2 regions of the Rossellomorea sp. ABR4_012 genome follow, and region 1 is predicted to be linked to the other one. Evidence: predicted binding sites of a transcription regulator. Region 1 holds the regulator's gene; the other holds the start of a gene.

Region 1 (10,362 bases):
AGACCGCAGATCATTTCAGGGACGCATGCCATTTCCATTGCATTATTTGGTGTGTTAAGACCCGGTGATGAATTAGTGTATATAACTGGTAAACCTTATGATACCCTTGAAGAAATAGTAGGAATAAGAGGGGAAGGAACCGGATCGCTGAAAGATTTCGGCATTTCGTATGCATGTGTGGATCTTGATGGGTCCGGAAAAGTGGACTTTGCAAGAGTTCAGGAAACGATCTCCACAAAGACTAAAATGATAGGGATTCAACGTTCGAAAGGATATGCCAACCGTCCTTCTTTTACAATCGAAGAAATTAAAGAAATGATTCGCTTTGTCAAAGAGATCGATCCCAAGATTGTTGTCTTTGTAGATAATTGTTACGGTGAATTTGTGGAGGAACTTGAGCCGTGTCATGTCGGGGCGGATCTCATGGCCGGATCGTTAATTAAAAATCCGGGTGGAGGCCTTGCAAAGACAGGCGGTTATATTGTAGGGAAAGAGGATTTGGTGGAAGCCTGCTCATACAGAATGACGTCTCCGGGCATCGGAGCAGAAGCAGGGGCTTCCCTCTATAGCCTGCAGGAGATGTACCAAGGATTTTTCCTTGCACCGCATGTTGTCGCACAGTCCTTGAAAGGAGCTGTCTTTACTTCTGCCATGCTGACAGAGTTAGGGATGAATACAAATCCCGCTCCCGTGGACAAACGTACAGACCTCATACAATCTGTTCAATTTGACGACAAGGATAAGATGGTCGCTTTCTGCCAGGCGATTCAATTTGCATCTCCAATCAATTCGCATTTTACGCCTTATCCGAATTATATGCCCGGATATGAAGATGATGTCATCATGGCTGCGGGTACTTTCATCCAGGGATCAAGTATAGAATTATCAGCAGACGGACCGATCAGACCTCCATATACCGCATATGTACAAGGGGGATTGACGTATGCACATGTGAAAATAGCTGTGTGTACGGCCATAGATAATTTAATCGAAAAAGGTTTAATAACCATTTATACCGGATATTAAAACAGTAATTGGATAGTCTAAAATCGACTATCCTTTTCATTTGAGTTTTCGTGTAAGAATTTCTAACATTTCATTGACAGAACTTCTGACATTACATATAATGAAAACATGAAGGAAAAGAAAAGGAGGAATCGAGATGAGTGGAAGTGAAATTCGTCGAACGATGGCACTATTCCCTATAAGTATTGTCATGCAGCTCACGGACTTAACAGCTCGTCAGATTCGATACTATGAAGAACATGAGTTGATTACTCCTGCAAGAACAGAGGGAAATCGTAGACTCTTTTCCTTGAATGACATTGATAAACTATTAGAAGTTAAGGATTTGTTAGATCAAGGGGTGAATATGGCGGGTATAAAGAAGATATTCTCGGTGTCTGCCATGGACGAAAAGAAAGTAGTATCTGAAACAAGTAATGAGGAGGAAGAAAAAGCACGACAGGATCTTTCCGACAAACAGCTGAGAAAATTACTCCGAAATGAATTGATGCATTCCGGAAAGTTTAATCGGGCTTCCTTACGCCAGGGAGATATGTCACGCTTTTTTCATTAATAAATAACCTTTAATTAAATCTGAGGAGGAATTACGTAAATGGCAAAGTATACTCGTGAAGATGTGATTAGATTAGCGAATGAAGAGGGTGTTAAGTTCATTCGTCTGCAATTCACTGACATTCTAGGGACGATTAAGAATGTAGAGATCCCATTCAGTCAGTTAGAAAAAGCATTAGATAATAAAATGATGTTTGATGGATCTTCAATCGAAGGATTCGTGCGTATTGAAGAGTCGGATATGTATCTTTTCCCGGATCTTGACACATGGCTTGTATTCCCGTGGACAGCGGAAAAAGGAAAAGTTGCACGCTTAATCTGTGATATCTATAATCCGGATGGGACTCCTTTTGAAGGTGATCCGCGTAACAACCTTAAACGAGTGCTAAAAGAAATGGAAGAGCTTGGATTTTCTGATTTCAATCTAGGGCCTGAACCGGAATTCTTCCTCTTCAAATTAGATGTAAATGGTGAACCTACTCTTGAATTGAATGATAATGGCGGTTATTTTGACCTTGCACCTACAGACTTAGGCGAAAATTGCCGTCGTGATATCGCCCTTGAATTAGAAGAAATGGGCTTTGAAATCGAAGCATCACACCATGAGGTTGCTCCTGGTCAGCATGAAATCGACTTTAAATATGCAAGTGCACTAAAAGCTTGTGACGATATTCAAACGTTTAAACTTGTTGTAAAAACAATTGCACGTAAGCACGGGCTTCATGCAACATTCATGCCGAAACCATTATTCGGAGTGAATGGTTCAGGGATGCATTGTAACATGTCACTATTCAAAGATGGTAAAAATGCTTTCTTCGATGAAAAAGGAGACTTGCAATTAAGTGACACTGCACGCCAGTTCCTTGCAGGAACAATTAAGCATGCAACTGCATTCACTGCAATCACCAACCCTACAGTCAACTCGTATAAACGTCTGGTTCCTGGTTATGAGGCTCCATGTTATGTTGCGTGGTCAGCTCAAAACCGAAGCCCATTAATCCGTATTCCTGCTTCCCGTGGTATCAGTACACGTGTAGAAGTAAGAAGTGTGGACCCAGCAGCTAACCCTTACCTGGCTATGTCTGTCCTTCTTGCAGCAGGTCTCGACGGCATCAAAAACAATCTTGATGCGCCTAAACCAATCGACCGAAACATCTATGTAATGGATAAAAAGGAACGTGAAGAAGCAGGTATCGTTGATTTACCAGCAACTTTATACGCTGCCTTAGAAGAACTGAAAAAAGATGAGGTTATTGTTAAATCTCTTGGAGGCCATATCTTTGAACACTTCGTGGAAGCGAAGGAAATCGAATGGGATATGTTCCGTACACAAGTGCATCCTTGGGAGAGAGAGCAGTATATCCAAATGTACTAAAAATCATGATTTAGAATCGACAAAAAAGCCAGCGCTGATTAGAGCGCTGGCTTTTTATGCGTGTTGGCCAAACAAAAAAACGCTATTTAATAGCGTTTTTTTGAATTAATGGACTTGTCGATAGACACCAATGACTTTTCCTAAAATAGATACATTTCGTAAAATAATCGGACTCATCGTTGAGTTCTCAGGCTGTAGTCTTACGAAATCTTTCTCTTTGAAAAAACGTTTGACTGTTGCTTCGTCCTCTTCTGTCATTGCGACTACGATATCCCCGTTGTTAGCAGTCTGCTGTTGTCTTACGATGACGAAGTCCCCATCTAGAATACCGGCTTCGATCATACTGTCCCCCATGATTTCAAGCATGAAGACCTGTTCATCTGAAGGAGCGAGACGCTCAGGCAGCGGAAAGAATTCCTCGACATTTTCAACAGCCGTAATAGGCTGACCTGCCGTTACTTTACCAATTAACGGTACATTTACAACTTTTTGACGAGGGATCGTGTCTTCTTCTAAATCGAGGATCTCAATTGCCCTTGGCTTGGTTGGATCCCGGCGGATAAGTCCTTTGCTTTCGAGTCTTGCCAGATGGCCGTGGACCGTGGAACTGGAAGCCAATCCCACAGCTTCACCAATTTCCCGGACTGAAGGCGGATAACCCTTTTCTTTCACAGATACTTTAATGTATTGAAGTATGTCTTGCTGTCGTTTAGACAATTTAGTCATGTTCACGCACCTCTATTATCGATCTTATGTTCCCATTATAGCATGTCTTTCCAATTGATACAAACATAAGTTCGAATTTTTGGTTGACACCAAACGAATGTTCGTATTACAATCAAATTACAAAAAACAGAACAAATATTCGCATGGGGGTAATTTTGTATGTTAACACAAATCTGGAACCGTTTCTCTTACATAATCATTCTTTTTGTATTATCTTTTTTATCAGCAGGCTATTTATTTTTAACCGCAGGGAGCGAGCCTTCCTATGAAACTGTTACTGTAAGTAAGGGTGATACTCTCTGGACGATTGCAGAAAAGTTTGAAGGAGAATATTCCATGACTAGAGAAGAGTTTATAAAATGGGTGGGAAAAGAAAATAATCTTATTTCTTTCTCAATTGAACCGGGAATGTCCCTGGTTTTGCCTGTAGAAACTTCCACTTATTCTACCCACTCCGATATACAGCTTGCCATGAATAACGAATAGAGGGTGAGATTCTATGAATGCTGCGATATACTGCAGGGTAAGTACAAAGAAAGACACACAGGAAACTTCCCTGGAAAGACAGGAAGCAGAATTGGTGAAGCTTGCAGAGGAACACCAATTTGACGTTCGAGCGATTATTAAGGATCAGGCAAGCGGTTTTGAACTAGACCGTCCAGGTGTTCTGACCTTATTGGATTTAATAAAGGATGGGTCCATTGATACAGTGCTGATTCAAGATGAAACGAGAATAGGAAGAGGGAATGCAAAGATTGCCTTAATCCATTGCATTTTGAAGGAAAATGTAAAAATTATTAGTCAGACCCATAGTGGGGAACTGCATTTATCTGAATCAGATTCAATGGTCATCAATATTGTCAGTATGGTAGAAGAGTACCAAAGAAAGCTCCATAATTTAAAGATTAAACGAGGAATGAAAAGAGCGGTTGAAAATGGTTTCCGTCCTCACAAAAACTTAAAAAACAAAGGGAATTTGGAAGGCAGAGAGCGGATTGAAGTGCCGGTTGAAGAAATTGTACGACTGAGAAGGAATGAGCTGACGTTTGCCGAAATCGCTGCTACGTTGAGAGGGTTTGGGTATAACATATCAAAAGCGACAGTGCATAGAAGATTTAAAGAGTATACTGAAGCCCAGCAAGAAACAAGACCCTTGTCATAAAGGCTATTATCTAGTAACATATCGTTATATTTCAAAGAGCTGCAGGTAAATGGATAATAGCTGTAAAGGAGTTTTCATAAATGCTTTCAAAGAAAAAGATGAATAGAATAAATGAACTGGCCAAGAAGTCAAAAGCAAGTGGTTTAACCGAAAATGAAGCAAAGGAACAAACTAAGTTAAGAAAAGAATACCTGGAGACATTTCGTCAATCAATGAAAGGTACGATTGAAAACACACGCATATTCGACTCAGAGGGCAACGAAGTGACCCCTAAGAAAGTCAAAGAAATACAAAACAAACGAAAAATGCATTAAATTGCAAGTCATCATGGGTGGTCATTCCATGATGACTTTTTTGATTGGATTTTTTTAAAAGTATTTTTTGATTAGGAAACATTCCAGCGGTTGATTGGAGTGCAAGACGAAGACTCCTATCAGAAAAGCGGAAGAGCTTTGATCAGAGGCGGGTGGCATAAGCCAAGTCAGTCATGAAGGCGCTCTTTGCCTTCTTGGTCGATTGCCTTATGACATGTGCCTCTAAGCCCTGTAGCTGGACAGTTGAAAGCCCATAAAGTCTCTTCAGCCAGGCTCACCGGCCGCCCGCGGAAAGCGAAGTCTTACACGGAAATCAAAAGCGGCGTAAAGTGGTGTATTTTAAGTCAATAAGCTTTATTTAATGGGGGTATTTGCCAAAGTAAATCAACATAGGAAAGGTTTGCTCTATTAAATGAACTTTAGAAGGGGTTTTTATTTCTCAACATAACAAAGTCATGTTATCATTCAAGTTAGTTGTATAAACTACCAAAGAAGATTAATATTAATAAGGAAGTATGAAAAGGAAGGATGTCTGACTTATGTTTGATAATACAGATCAATTAGCAATTAATACAATGCGAACATTATCTATCGATGCAATTGAAAAAGCAGGTTCAGGGCACCCGGGTATGCCTATGGGTGCAGCACCTATGGCGTATGCCTTATGGACACGCTTCATGAACCACAACCCTAAAAATCCTGAGTGGTTTAACAGAGACCGTTTTGTTTTATCTGCCGGACATGGTTCCATGCTCCTGTACAGCCTTCTCCATTTATCTGGTTATGATGTATCAATGGATGACCTTAAAGAGTTCCGCCAATGGGGAAGCAGAACGCCTGGACACCCTGAGTATGGTCACACACCAGGTGTAGAAGCCACTACTGGACCTCTTGGCCAAGGGATTGCGATGGCTGTGGGAATGGCGCTTGCAGAAAGGCATTTGGCTGCAACCTACAATAAAGATAATTACAATCTCGTTGACCATTATACATACTCGATTTGCGGTGATGGAGATTTAATGGAAGGTGTCTCTTCTGAGGCAGCATCTTTAGCCGCTCATCTAAAACTTGGACGCTTGGTTGTTCTTTATGATTCAAATGATATTTCTTTGGATGGAGATTTGGATAAATCTTTCTCTGAAAGTGTTAAAGGCCGATTTGAGTCATATGGCTGGCAATATATCAGGGTGGAAGACGGTAATGATCTTGAGGAAATTTCAAAAGCGATTGAAGAGGCTCAATCTGACACTTCCCGCCCGACGATGATTGAAGTTAAGACTGTTATCGGATACGGTGCACCAAATAAGTCAGGTAAGTCCGATGTTCATGGTGCCCCGCTTGGCGAAGAAGAAATGAAGCTTACTAAAGAAGCTTACAAATGGACATTCGAACAAGATTTCCATGTGCCGGTTGAGGTATACAGCCGTTTTGAAGAAAAGATTCAACACACCGGTTCTCAAAAAGAAGAGGAGTGGGCGAATCTGTTCGTCAAATACAAAGAAGAATATCCTGAGTTGGCTGTCCAGTTAGAAGCTGCAATTAAAGGGGAGCTTCCTGAAGGATGGGACAGCGAGATTCCTGTGTATGAAGAAGGTTCATCATTGGCAAGCCGTGCTTCTTCTGGAGAGGTGTTAAATGCCATTGCCAAAAAACTTCCGTCGTTCATCGGGGGATCTGCCGATTTAGCAGGTTCTAACAAAACAATGATCAAGGGAGAGGCAGACTTCACTCCTGAATCATATGAAGGGAAAAACATTTGGTTTGGTGTCCGCGAATTCGGAATGGGTGCAGCCATGAATGGAATGGCTTTACATGGCGGCCTGAAAGTCTTTGGCGGAACATTCTTTGTATTCAGTGACTATCTAAGACCGGCAATTCGCCTGGCTGCCCTTATGGGTCTTCCTGTAACATATGTGTTCACGCATGACAGTATTGCTGTAGGGGAAGATGGTCCAACACATGAACCGGTTGAACAACTTGCTTCCCTTCGCGCGATGCCTAACCTGTGTGTAATCAGACCAGCTGACGGAAATGAAGTAGCTGCGGCATGGAAGCTTTCTATGGAATGTACAGATCAGCCGACATTGCTTGTGTTATCCCGTCAAAATCTTCCTACATTAAAGGGAACTGCAGATAAAGCATATAATGGAGTAGAAAAAGGTGCATATGTGGTTTCACCAGCAGGTAAGGAACAGCCGGATGCATTATTGCTTGCTACAGGTTCAGAAGTAAGCCTGGCAGTAGAGGCACAAAATGCGTTGGAGAAAGATGGCATCAGTGTTTCTGTTGTAAGTATGCCTTCTTGGGACCGATTTGAAAAGCAGTCCAAGGAATATAAAGATTCCATCCTGCCTAAGAGTGTAACAAAACGACTTGCCATTGAAATGGGATCACCACTTGGATGGGACCGTTATGTTGGCATAGAAGGTGACATTCTTGCCATCAATGGTTATGGCGCTTCTGCACCAGGAGAAAGAGTACTTGAAGAATACGGTTTTACAGCAGATAATGTTGTATCAAGAATCAAAGCATTACTTCAATAAGTTTTGATCAACGTTTGGGCTAACTCCTTAGGAATACTTCTAAAGGGAGTTAGCCTTTTTGATTGATCTTAAAAATGCGGCGATGGCGATGTTATATAGATTATAAACGGACTTCCTCCTTCAATATCCCATGCAAATAGTAGTGATTGTATTTAAATGATGAAGTGGATTAGCTGAGCTTCGACAAAACTAGTGTAATTTCTCTACAATTTCTGACATGGTCGTATTCTATCTTCCTTTATACTAGATAGAAGGAAATGTAGGGGGGATAAAAAGGTGAGAAGTTATCAAATCTATTGGATTGAAGAAACATTTGCCAACCACTACTATGGACGAGAAAGAATGTTCTTTGGACTTTTTTCAGATTGGGAAGCAAGCAATGGAGAACTGAATCGAATCATTGCTAAACAAGTAGAATTCATAACTAAGCCCATTCCTTACCTTCCTACCCAAAGAATCCTGCAGCATGAATTGGTAAAGGTTGAAGGATCAAAGTGGATAGATACGACTGCAAAGATTGAAAGAAAAGATTCGGGAGCAACCCTTTTATTAAATGAAAAATGCATGTCGATAGAAGCATGGGGTCCCCATGACTGCGAGTATATATTTTTTGAAATCTTAAGAAAGAATATGGGTCAATTACTCGCCATCGACCTGGAAAACGAGCGGTATGGCTGGTTGAAGCCTATAAAACAAAGAAAATTTATATATTAATAAGAAATTATGACAGAAATATTGTATAATGTTCCTTGGTTTAGTACACTTTTATAAGGACAACAAGAAGGAGGAAGTAAGAACATGTCAACGACTTGGCTACTTATTCTAGTTGGAGTTCTAGCATTACTTGCCGGAATTGCACTAGGATTTTTCATTGCTCGTAAATACATGATGAGCTACTTAAAGAAAAATCCACCTATTAACGAACAAATGCTTCGCATGATGATGATGCAGATGGGACAGAAACCGTCACAGAAGAAAATCAATCAAATGATGAATGCAATGAACAAAAATATGAAGTAATAGGGAAGAGCACTCACATTTTTTGAGTGCTTTTTCTTTTTATTAGCCTCTCTCGTTGCACGGCTATGATCATGAGGAAATGAATGATACGAGTGGCACTAATTTGATATGAAAAACTGGAAGTAATCGAAAGATAAAACTTCGTCTTAATTGTTCAGCATAAAAAAGAATTTATGATAGAATAAGGTGCGGAGGGAGACATATGAAAAAATGGATGATTGCTTCACTTTCACTTATAGTTATATTGTCAGGCTGTAATAATAATAAAACTCAAGAAGTGATGGATGAAGAAACACTTGAAATACAAGATAGTGCGGCCGGCGATGCCCGTGAATATTTAACCTATAAAATCAGCAAGGAAAAGAAATCCGTAAACAGGGGTTTAATCACTATGATGATCAATAACCGCAGTGATATGGATGAAATTGAGACGGGTCTTATGTCTCTATCAACTGATCATTTTTCTCCTGAAGATTATGTTTTTCAAGAGGGTCAGTATTTGAATAAAATCAACTCCTGGTTAGGCAGAGAATCGAAGGAGAATGAGGAAGGTCTCAATCCGTCCATTAAGATTACAGAAGGAATGGGCTGGGAAGAAAGAATCGAACGTGAAAAGAAGGACCCTATGTATCTTGCCTATATACACGAGCAGAATTACGTTGATTCGAAAGGGGAAATACAAGGGATTTCATTGGGGTTTGCAATGAATAAGATTGATTACATACGTGTAAAAGATTCCAAAGGATTAATGCATTTCGATGAAAAAGTAATCGATGATAAGGTATTGGAAGAATACGGAAAAGAAGCTGCCCAGAAAGTAGTCAGCAGAATTCGCTCAATGAAAGAATTAAAAAATGTACCAATTTTTATTTCTATCTATAAATTGCAGCCAATCAATAGTGTGGTTCCTGGTACTTATTTCACGAGCAGTTTTGTCGATGATAAAGACAAAAAGATTAAAAAATGGGAAGACATCAAAGAAAAATATTATTATTTTCCAAGTAAGGAAGGAGAAGAAAAGGACCGTGATCTTCAAAACCGCATCAGGGATTTAGAAGATTATGTCTCCAAATTTTTCTCTCATCAGGATATTGAATTTGTGGGTAAAGCACTTTACAAAAAAGATAACTTAAACCAATTGGTCATCGATGTACATACGGGGATGGTCAAAGAAACCGAGCTTGTAGGATTTGCCCAGGCAATCGGACCGGAAATTGTCGACTATTTCCCACATATGCCCGTATATCTCTATGTGAAAACCCCAAAGGGACTAAAAGCCACGATCGTAAAAGAAGTCGATCAAGAACCATTTGTTGAAATTCATGAATAACAGGAACAATACGAAAAGAGCAGCCTTTTTGATAAGGCTGCTTTTTTTATTTGAGGTTTTACGCTGATCCCGATAAAAATAAAGATTTCTCAATTTTAGAAAATTTGGTAAAATAAAGAGTCATTTATTATACCTGCGGAGGATTTTTATATGAAGGTCTTTTTAGATTTAAAGTGGTTTTTTATTCAGGAAAAAAAATCGTATGTAACGGGGGTTATCATCCTCTTATGTGTAGCTTTACTACAGTTGATTCCTCCGAAAATTGTAGGGATTGTCGTTGATAGTGTCAAAAACAATCAACTGACTCCCTCTCA
Region 2 (10,362 bases), on a different contig from region 1:
GAGTGAGTCAGTGTGTACTTTCTGTTATCAATCGGATTAAAGATTGATGCAGGCGGCAAATACGTAACAGATAACTTTTCAGGATTGAAATCACTCATCTATAAGCCTCCTTCAGAATTGGGCTTATAATAGTGTATGTCAATCGCCTATCTTCTGTGCTTCTGCCTCGAGTCCTCCTGCCAATTTATTTCAATCAAGTTCCATTTACCTTTTTCGTAGTACCAATAAGAAACAGCTGTGCCGATTCCATCAGCTTTATATGCACCGCTGATCTGCTGGTATCCTTTTAACCCATTCCCGGGCTTTCCTTTTATCTTTGCAGGTTCGTAAAAGGCAGTATGAAGAACCATCAATTCCATCGGCTCATTCAATTTCCCGTCGGTAAAGATACCAAGTCGTTCATATTCATCTTTCCGGTCGCTTAAATCAACCGTATAGGATTGGTTTGTGTCAGTGAATGAAATAACAGCTTTATAGTCGTCCTGAAACTGAGCCTGGATTGTCAGTCCTTCAGGCAGCCCCAGATCAAGTAATTTATTATCTGCGAGTGTGTGCAGATCCATGTTATATAGTCCGCCGCTCCCTCCTGTTGCAGCAGAATACAGCATATCCTTTATCTTGTCATGATTTAAATCTACAAACTCTATCTTAGGCTCATAACCACCTTCATAATCGATTCGGATTTCACTGCCTTTGGATGTTGTGATCTCTGCCCATACCTCTTTTAAAAATAATGCATCAGGTGAAAACGGAATGGCCTTCAGGTCGATTTTATCCTTTTTCCCATCTCCTGTGACATCTTTAGAGTAAGACTTGAGTGTCATTTGATCGACCTTAGTTTGTTCATTCGTTACATCCGTAAAATTCCCGGCAATTGCATGTAGAGATAAAATGAAAAAAGCACCAAAAGCAAACAATAACTCTTTACGCATAGTGTCCTCTCCTCGGTAAGATAATTCTCTATTATCATCACCAATTAAGGAAAAAGTATGTAAAAAAACCAACTCAATTCATGAGTTGGTTTTTCATAATCAATGATTCTGGGATTTAGTTCCCGGTTTTTCATCCCAGCATTCAATTCCCTTTAACCCTTCAATGGAGTTGGAGTAGAATACAGGATCTTTCCCTTGTTTTTTCTGTGCACGGTAGTCTTTTAGAGCTGCAAGAGCAATCCTGGTCAGCAAGGTGATGGCAATGAGGTTGATGATGGCCATGAGACCCATGAATAAGTCTGCGAGCCCCCAGACGACATCAAGCTTCACGACTGCACCGAAGATAACCATACCGATCACTGCAAGTCTGTAGATGAACAGAGCAGCAGGACTGTACTTGATGAATTCGATATTCGTTTCACCATAATAGTAGTTACCGATAACAGAACTGAAGGCAAATAGGAAGATGGCAACCGCTACAAATGTATTTGCCCATTCACCGACATGGAAACTCAATGCAGCTTGTGTTAATTGAATACCGTCGATACCCGCTGTATATTGATCTGACAGGATGATCATGAAGGCGGTCGCGGTACAAATGATCAATGTATCCATAAATACACCGAGAGTCTGTATCAATCCTTGTTTTACAGGGTGTGTGACCCCGGCAGTTGCAGCGGCATTCGGAGCACTACCCATACCGGCTTCATTGGAGAACAGCCCTCGCTTGATCCCCATCATGATCGCTGCTCCAACTCCACCGCTCACAACTTCCCTGAAGCCGAATGCACTTTCAAAGATAATGACGAACATATCGGGAAGCAGTGTGATATTGGTGATTAAAATATATAGTGCAAGAATAATATAAAGTATGGCCATTACAGGGACCAGTATCTGGGTCACGTGAGCGATCCGCTTGATCCCCCCAAAGATAACGACAGCTGTCAATACGGATAGAATAATCCCAGTGGTTAAACGGTCAAAGGAATATGCACCCTCCATTGCCAGCGAAATGGTATTGGATTGTACTGAATTAAACACTAATCCAAAACAGAAAGTGATAATGACAGCAAAAAGAATCCCCATCCAGCGGGCGTTCAGCCCTTTTTCCATATAATATGCTGGACCGCCTCGGAATCCATCTTTTCCATCTTTCACTTTATAAATCTGAGCCAGCGTACTCTCAATGAAGCTGGTAGCCCCTCCGAGCAGTGCAATCAACCACATCCAGAATACCGCTCCGGGTCCACCCCCTGCAATGGCTGTGGCTACACCTGCCAGATTACCCGTACCCACACGGGATGCTGTACTGATTGTGAAGGCCTGGAAAGAAGAGATACCTCTTTTTCCTTCTGCTGAGATCGTTGTTTTATCTGTCAGCAGCCGACCCATTTCAGCAATGTAGCGAAACTGAACAAACTTTGAACGCAGTGAGAAATAAAGTCCCAGTCCTACAAGAGCTGCAATGAGAATATAGGACCACATAAACTCATTTAACGTACCGAGTATGGTATTGAATAATTCCATACATGTATTCCCTCCCTGATGTAATATAATGTAAAATGTGCGAACCTATGTATGTATACCCTTAGTGACACTTCCTTAATCTATCAAATAAAAGTTTTTCAATCAATGTTATTTATATACTGTTGCAAAAATATTTTATGTTTTTATGATAGCTCTTTCAGTTTCTTTGTGTGATAAGTTGCGATATCTACAGCGTTTTGCACAGCATCACCCATACCTACACGTGTTGTATCTGTACAGCAATTCGGCGTTTATATCCATTCAGTAAATCAAACCACAAAAAAACGACTAAGGAATCCTTAGCCGTTTTTTTGTTTATTCATTATTTTCGTCTGGTTTCACCCAAGTATCTACAACCGGACCGCTTTCAGCTTCATCAATGACGAATGATCCATTGGAGTATCGATCATTTGCCCGAAGATCCGTTATTTTTACATTTTCACACTTGCCTTTTTTCGTAATTAGTTCAACCGTATCTGTATCTTTGACAACTTCGATTCGAACTACTCGATGGGGATTCGATTTCAATTCCCGGAGCATGATGACACCTCGTTTGGCACGGGTTGTCTTTTCGAACTCTGAGAGCTTCATCTTTTTCACTGCTCCGCGATGAGTGACCAGGAATACATACTCTTTAAGAGGGTCAGTGATGACACTACCTGAAACGACAAAGTCGTCTTCTTTCAGATTGATTCCTTTTACACCTGCAGCCCTCGGGCCGACGATACTTACATCTTCTTCTGCAAACCATAAACCGTAGCTTAGGTTAGTGGCCAGGAACAGATCCTGTTTTCCATCCGTCAGATGAACGTCAACTAATGAATCATCACCCTTAAGGTTGATGGCGACAAGAGGCCGCGAATATCGTTGAGCTTTATATTGAGAAAGCTCAGATTTCTTCGTCATACCGTTCCTCGTAATGAACAGAAGGTATTGGTCCTCTTTGAACTCTTTAATAGGCATCGCCTTTAATACCTGTTCATCGCGATCGATCGGAACGATGTTACCTACATGCTGGCCGAGGTCCTTCCAGCGGATGTCAGGCAGCTCATGGACCGGGCAGTATATGTAGTTGCCTTTATTGGTGAACACCAGGAGTACATCAGTGGTATTCATTTCATACTGAGCAAGCAGCCTGTCCGTTTCTTTCATAGCAAGATCCTGCCCATTTGATGCTCCGTATGAACGAAGACTCGTGCGTTTAATGTACCCGTCACGGGTGACTGTCACCATAACGTCCTCACTTGCAATCAATACTTCAAGGTTGATCTTGATTTCTTCAATTTTATCTTCAATTTGTGTTCTTCTTGCATCTGCAAATTGCTTCTTGATCGCTTTTAATTCTTTCTTGATGACACTATATAACTTACTCTCACTTTCGAGGATCGCGGTTAATTCCGCAATCAGTTTCTGAAGTTCTTCTGCTTCATTACGCAGTGCAGTGATGTCTGTGTTCGTCAGACGGTATAATTGAAGGCTGACGATTGCTTCGGATTGAGCTTCAGTGAATTGATACTGATCAATCAGGTTATTCTTCGCATCTTTTTTATCTTTCGATGCACGGATCGTAGCAATCACTTCGTCAAGGATGGATAATGCTTTCATTAAACCTTCAACGATGTGCTGACGGTCGCTTGCTTTCTTTAAATCATGCTTGGTACGATTCGTGACCACTTCTTTTTGGTGTTCGATATAGGCGTCCAGCAAGCCTTTCAGACCCATGAGCTTAGGACGTCTATTATGTATGGCCACCATATTAAAGTTATATGAAATCTGAAGATCGCTATTCTTGTATAAGTAATTCAGCACGCCGTTTGCATCTGCATCTTTTTTCAGTTCGATAACAATGCGCAATCCTTCACGGTCTGTCTCATCCCGGACCTCTGCGATGCCTTCTACTTTGCGGTCCACTCTGAATTCATCCATCTTTTTCACGAGATTCGCCTTGTTCACTTCGTATGGAATTTCTGTGATGACGATTTGCTGCTTACTTCCGCGGATATTTTCAACTTCAGCTTTTCCACGGACAACGACTTTTCCTTTCCCGGTTTCATAGGCTTTTTTGATGCCGTCAACGCCTTGGATGATTCCTCCGGTAGGGAAATCCGGCCCCTTGATGACAGTCATTAAATCATCGACCGAACTCGCTGGCTTTTCCATGCGCATGATTGTGGCATCAATCACTTCACCTAAATGGTGAGGCGGGATGTCCGTTGCATAACCTGCAGATATTCCCGTCGATCCATTCACTAACAGGTTGGGAAATCTGGAAGGAAGTACGGTAGGTTCACTTGACGTATCATCGAAGTTTGGAATGAACTCTACTGTACTCTTATCGATATCACGCAATAATTCCATTGAGATGGCAGAAAGTCTTGCTTCTGTATAACGCATTGCGGCTGGGGGATCGCCATCTATGCTTCCGTTATTACCATGCATTTCTACAAGGTAGTTCCGTACTTTCCAGGTTTGACTCATCCGTACCATGGCATCGTATACGGAAGTATCACCATGAGGGTGATAATTACCGATAACGTTACCGACGGTTTTCGCTGATTTACGGAAGCCTTTTTCCTGGGTATTACCGTCAACATACATGGCATAAAGAATCCGTCGCTGAACGGGTTTTAGTCCGTCACGTGCATCGGGTAGTGCACGTTCTTGAATAATATATTTACTGTATCGTCCGAATCGGTCGCCAAGTACCTCTTCAAGAGGCAAATCTTGATATCTTTCTACTGTTGTCATGTATTACCCCTCCTCTGCGACCGTGATGTTTTCATTTTCCAAGATGCTTCCGTCTTCTTCCAAGCCAAATGCTACGTTGCTTTCGATCCATTTACGGCGTGGTTCGACTTTGTCGCCCATCAGCGTCGTGACACGGCGTTCAGCACGTGCAGCATCATCGATTCTTACTCTGATCAGTGCTCTTGTCTCCGGATCCATGGTCGTTTCCCATAGTTGATCTGCATTCATTTCACCAAGACCCTTATATCGTTGGATCATATACCCTTTACCGATTTTTTTCATCGCACCTTGAAGCTCTTCATCTGTCCAAGCATATTCAATTTTTTCTTTCTTTCCTGTTCCTTTGCTCACTTTATAAAGCGGAGGCAGGGCGATGTAAATTTTCCCGGCTTCAACCAGCGGTTTCATGTAGCGGTAGAAGAAGGTAAGCAGTAATACCTGGATATGTGCCCCATCCGTATCGGCATCGGTCATGATCACAATCTTATCGTAGTTGATGTCTTCGACGTTGAATTCAGGTCCTACTCCTCCGCCGATGGCGTGGATGATGGTATTGATTTCTTCATTTTTGAAAATATCCTGTAATTTAGCCTTTTCTGTGTTGATGACTTTACCACGGAGAGGCAGGATCGCCTGAAACTTCCGGTCACGCCCTTGTTTTGCAGAACCTCCTGCAGAATCACCCTCTACCAGGTACAGTTCATTCCGCTGCGGATTTCTCGATTGGGCAGGCGTCAGCTTTCCTGACAGCACCGTTTCAGAACGTTTTCGTTTTTTTCCGTTACGTGCATCTTCACGGGCTTTTCGTGCAGCTTCACGCGCTTGAGCCGCTTTGATCGATTTTTTGATCAAGAGCGAGCTTGTATCCGGGTTCTCTTCCAGAAAATACAGCAGGTGCTCTGAAACGACGGAATCCACCGCTGAGCGGGCTTCACTTGTACCTAGCTTTCCTTTTGTCTGTCCTTCGAATTGCAGGAGTTCTTCCGGGATGCGGACAGATACAATCGCTGCAAGGCCTTCCCTGATATCCGTCCCTTCCAGATTCTTATCACGGTCTTTAAGGATTCCTGCTTTACGTGCATACTCATTGAACACCCTTGTCATGGCAGTCTTGGCACCTGCTTCATGAGTGCCGCCGTCTTTTGTACGTACGTTGTTGACGAAGGACAGGATATTTTCAGAAAATCCGTCATTGAACTGAAACGCAAATTCCACTTCAATGTTATGATTCGCGCCTTCAAAGAACGCAACATTGTGAAGGCTGTCTTTTTCTTCGTTTAAGTATTGGACGAAGGCCTGAATGCCGCTTTCATAGTGAAACACTTCTTTTTGATCATGACGTTCATCTATAATTTCAATTTTCAAGCCTTTCAAAAGGAAGGCGGATTCTCTTAAACGTTCACATAGTGTGTCGTAATTATATGTTGTTGAACTGAAAATTTCAGGATCGGGTTTAAAATGTATAAGCGTACCCGACTTTTTGGTTTTACCGATTTTTTCTAAAGTTGTTTCGGGTTTTCCGCCTTTTTCAAAGCGCTGTTCATACTTGATGCCGTCTCTCTCGATTGTAACGACGAGCCATTCCGACAGCGCATTAACGACTGAAGCCCCGACTCCATGTAGACCGCCGCTTGTCTTGTAGCCGCCCTGACCGAACTTCCCGCCGGCATGAAGGACGGTCAGGATGATCTCAGGGGTCGGTTTCCCCATTTTATGCATCCCTGTTGGCATCCCTCGCCCTCTATCCTGTACGGAAATACTGTTATCTTTATGTATGGTGACGTTGATTTCATTACCGAAGCCTGCTAGTGCTTCATCTACTGCATTATCTACAATTTCATATACTAAATGATGCAGCCCTCTGGAGTCAGTAGAGCCAATGTACATACCAGGTCTTTTTCGAACGGCTTCCAAGCCTTCTAAAACCTGAATTGCATCATCATTATAAGCCATGGACTGTTTCTTGTCGGCCACGAACATTCCCCTTTCAAACTTCACTGCCCGTATCTGAACTTCAATACGGATTCTATGTTCTACAATTACTATAACATAAGAACATTTGTTCGTTTACCTGTTTTTCCTCATTTTAAGTAAACCACTATGCTATATTGTAGCGTTTTATTTCATTTTCGCAAATTAATTTTCTGATTACTGCGGGACTCCAGGGGGGTATCCCCCTGTTTTAAAGCTTCAATCATCCGCTGTGAAAGCGATTAAATCAATTATCCGAAAAAAAACAAGCGGTAGACGCCGCTTGCACCTAGTGAGAACTATTTGGTTAAAGCATGTTCAACCTTAATACACCGATCCATAATCACTGTATACCCGCGTTCTTTGAGGAAAGAGTAAGCTTCATCATTCATGACACCGAGCTGGGCCCAGAATACCTTAGCATCTATTTTATCAAATTCTTTTGCAATATCGGGAAGGAATTCCGAACGCCTGAAAACATTGACAATATCTACGGTTCCTTCGATTTCCTCCAATGAAGAAACCGCTTTTATCCCAAGGGCTGAATCGATGGTAGGGTTTACCGGGATAATTTCATAGCCTTGATCCTGCATCGCCTTAGACACTGAATGAGATGTACGTTCCGGATTGTCACTTAACCCAACGACTGCAATACGCTTGGAGTTTTTCAATAGTTGACCCATTTCTTCACGGGTTGGATTTTCGATCATGAGAATGCACCGTCCTTTTGAATATCTGTTGTATACGTTCTAAAGTCCTATTCTATTTTTATAGCATAATTTCCTTTATTTTTCAAAATTTTATGAATATGCTCTCCGAAAGATAAAGTGAACCCTGGAGAAAAGGATTCACTCTATCTTTGCTTATTCTTTTATTAATCCTTTTGAAATGAGGAATTCACGTGCTACATCTTTTGGTTCTTTTTTATCGATATCCACTTTTGCATTCATTTCACTCATTTCTTTTTCAGAAATCTGACCTGCTAATTCATTTAATGCATCTTCCACCTCAGGATGCTCTTTCAGTACTTCCTGACGGATGATCGGTGCTGCATCATATGGCGGGAAGAAGCCTTTATCATCCTTCGTTGACTTTAGATTATATCGTTCGATTCTTCCATCGGTCGTAAAGGCCGGGATGATATCTACATCGCCATTTTTCACAGCCTCATACATAATATTTGGATCATAGCTCTCTTTTTTCTTGAATTCGAAGCCGTATTCTATTGAAAAAGCATCGTAGCCGTCTCCCTCGCGTTCATAGAACTGGTGCGGGGCACCGAAGCTCAGGTCCTTTGAAAGAGGTACTAAGTCAGAAAATGTTTTCGCATCAAAATCCTGATCCTCTGTGTACGCAAGAGTGTACGTATTTTCAAAACCAAGAGGCTTAAGCCATGTTACATTGAATTTTTCTTCATATCCTTTTCGAACCTGATCCAGTATTTCGTCACCGGAAGCTCCTTCCGCTGCCTGTTCTTTAAGTACTGCTTCCAGTCCGGTACCTGTATACTCAACATATACATCGATATCCCCTTTTTCAAGAGCCGGAGTCAGGATCGATACCTCCCCTAAACCTTCTTCAACCTTCACATCAAGGTCTGTCTTTTCCTTAAGTAACTCAGCCATGATATGAGTCAGGATAAATTGTTCTGTCCACATTTTCCCGGATACCGTAATCGTATCCTTCCCTCCGTTATTGCCGCAGCCTGCAATGATGATCGAGGCTGCCAGCAGGATAATGAAAGGGGTAAGTAACTTTTTCATATGTATGCTCCTTTTTGTTTGGATTATTTTCGGGCTTTCAACCCTTTAGGTGTTGTTGCCTTTTCCAAAAGTCTTAACAGAAAATCAAAGAATAATGCCAAGAGTGCAGCCGGGATTGCCCCGGCAAGGACAAGTGAATTATTCCAAGTAGATAGACCCCGGTAAATCAAATCACCGAGTCCCCCTGCTCCCACGAATGTCGCAAGCGTGGCAACACCGACCGTTAAAACTGTGGCCGTGCGTATCCCCGCCATGATGAAAGGCAGGGCCAGCGGCAGCTCAATCTTGAATAAGAGCTGTGAATTGGTCATTCCCATTCCTTTTCCCGCTTCTATGACACCTTCATCCACTCCCGCAATCCCGGTAAATGTGTTCCTGAGAATCGGAAGCAGCGCATAGACAGTCAGCGCAATGATCGCCGTTGTACTTCCCGTACCTAGCAGAGGGATCAAAAATCCGAATAAAGCCAGGCTGGGTATCGTTTGAAAGACCGCAGTTATCCCGATATAGAATTCTGCTATCTGCTTCTTCCTGGATATATAGATTCCAAGAGGTAAGGAAATTACAATCGCAATGAATATCGAGATGAAGGATAGATAAAGATGTTCAACCAGTCCGGTCATGATATCATCAGAACGGGTCGTGAGCGTATTAATAAATGATAGCGAAAGGGTATGCATCATTGTGACGGATCCTCCCTTCTATGTTCTGATGCGACAGCTTTCAGGATATCACTTCTGGATACACTTCCTATGCGCTTTCCGTCTTTGGTGACGATCAGTGTATGAGGCTCTTTGGTAACAAATATACCGGCGGCTTCTGAAAGTGACGCGTCGTGGGGAATCGTTTCATATTCAGATTCTTCATACTCGAGGAAAATCGGATTTTCATCGAGGATATCCCCCACCAATACTCCCTTTTTGCCTTCATCCAATCGATGCTCTCCGATAAATGAACGTACAAAGTCATTGGCGGGTGAAGAAATCAATTCCTGGGGTGTTGCGATTTGTTCAATTCTTCCGTCCCTCATGACGGCAATTTCATCAGCGATTTTTAACGCTTCGTCTATATCATGAGTGACAAAGACGATTGTTTTATGTATTGAATTTTGAATATTCTTCAGTTCATCCTGCAGCTGCTCCCTGCTGATGGGGTCCAGGGCACTGAATGGTTCATCCATTAAGATAATTGGCGGTTCTGCAGCAAGTGCGCGTATGACACCTACCCTTTGCTGCTGTCCTCCACTCATTTCAAGGGGGTATTTTTTTCGGTAAATACCGGGTTCCAGTCCCACGAGGTTCATCAATTCATCGACTCTGCTTTCGTATTTATCCTTCTTCCATCCTTTTAGTTTCGGTATCAGACTAATATTCTCTTCAATCGTCATATGAGGAAGGAGTCCGATTCGTTGAATGACGTAT

What was found. The regulator LexA, encoded in region 1, represses DNA repair genes until DNA is damaged. The targets are predictions, from matches to a motif close to CGAACATATGTTCG.
Region 2: parE (DNA topoisomerase IV subunit B) is a predicted target of LexA. The motif match lies at 7,260-7,273, and genes of this name have one in related genera.

What each region holds. Positions count from the first base shown of each region.
Region 1 covers NZ_JBSWVK010000004.1:241,057-251,418, reverse strand. Annotated here, with positions in the region: gene ACXAFV_RS17325 (methionine gamma-lyase family protein) at 1-1,026, shown strand, start outside; gene ACXAFV_RS17320 (MerR family transcriptional regulator) at 1,163-1,579, shown strand; gene glnA (type I glutamate--ammonia ligase) at 1,619-2,953, shown strand; gene lexA (transcriptional repressor LexA) at 3,059-3,679, opposite strand; gene yneA (cell division suppressor protein YneA) at 3,839-4,165, shown strand; gene ACXAFV_RS17300 (YneB family resolvase-like protein) at 4,179-4,841, shown strand; gene ACXAFV_RS17295 (DUF896 domain-containing protein) at 4,922-5,155, shown strand; gene tkt (transketolase) at 5,695-7,698, shown strand; gene sirA (sporulation inhibitor of replication protein SirA) at 7,975-8,412, shown strand; gene ACXAFV_RS17280 (YneF family protein) at 8,497-8,718, shown strand; gene ACXAFV_RS17275 (CamS family sex pheromone protein) at 8,921-10,048, shown strand; gene ACXAFV_RS17270 (ABC transporter transmembrane domain-containing protein) at 10,199-10,362, shown strand, end outside.
Region 2 covers NZ_JBSWVK010000006.1:162,896-173,257, forward strand. Annotated here, with positions in the region: gene ACXAFV_RS20595 (staygreen family protein) at 1-98, opposite strand, end outside; gene ACXAFV_RS20600 (hypothetical protein) at 147-932, opposite strand; gene ACXAFV_RS20605 (alanine/glycine:cation symporter family protein) at 1,032-2,459, opposite strand; gene parC (DNA topoisomerase IV subunit A) at 2,775-5,207, opposite strand; gene parE (DNA topoisomerase IV subunit B) at 5,211-7,160, opposite strand; gene ACXAFV_RS20620 (CoA-binding protein) at 7,478-7,888, opposite strand; gene ACXAFV_RS20625 (glycine betaine ABC transporter substrate-binding protein) at 8,042-8,941, opposite strand; gene ACXAFV_RS20630 (ABC transporter permease) at 8,965-9,624, opposite strand; gene ACXAFV_RS20635 (ABC transporter ATP-binding protein) at 9,621-10,362, opposite strand, start outside.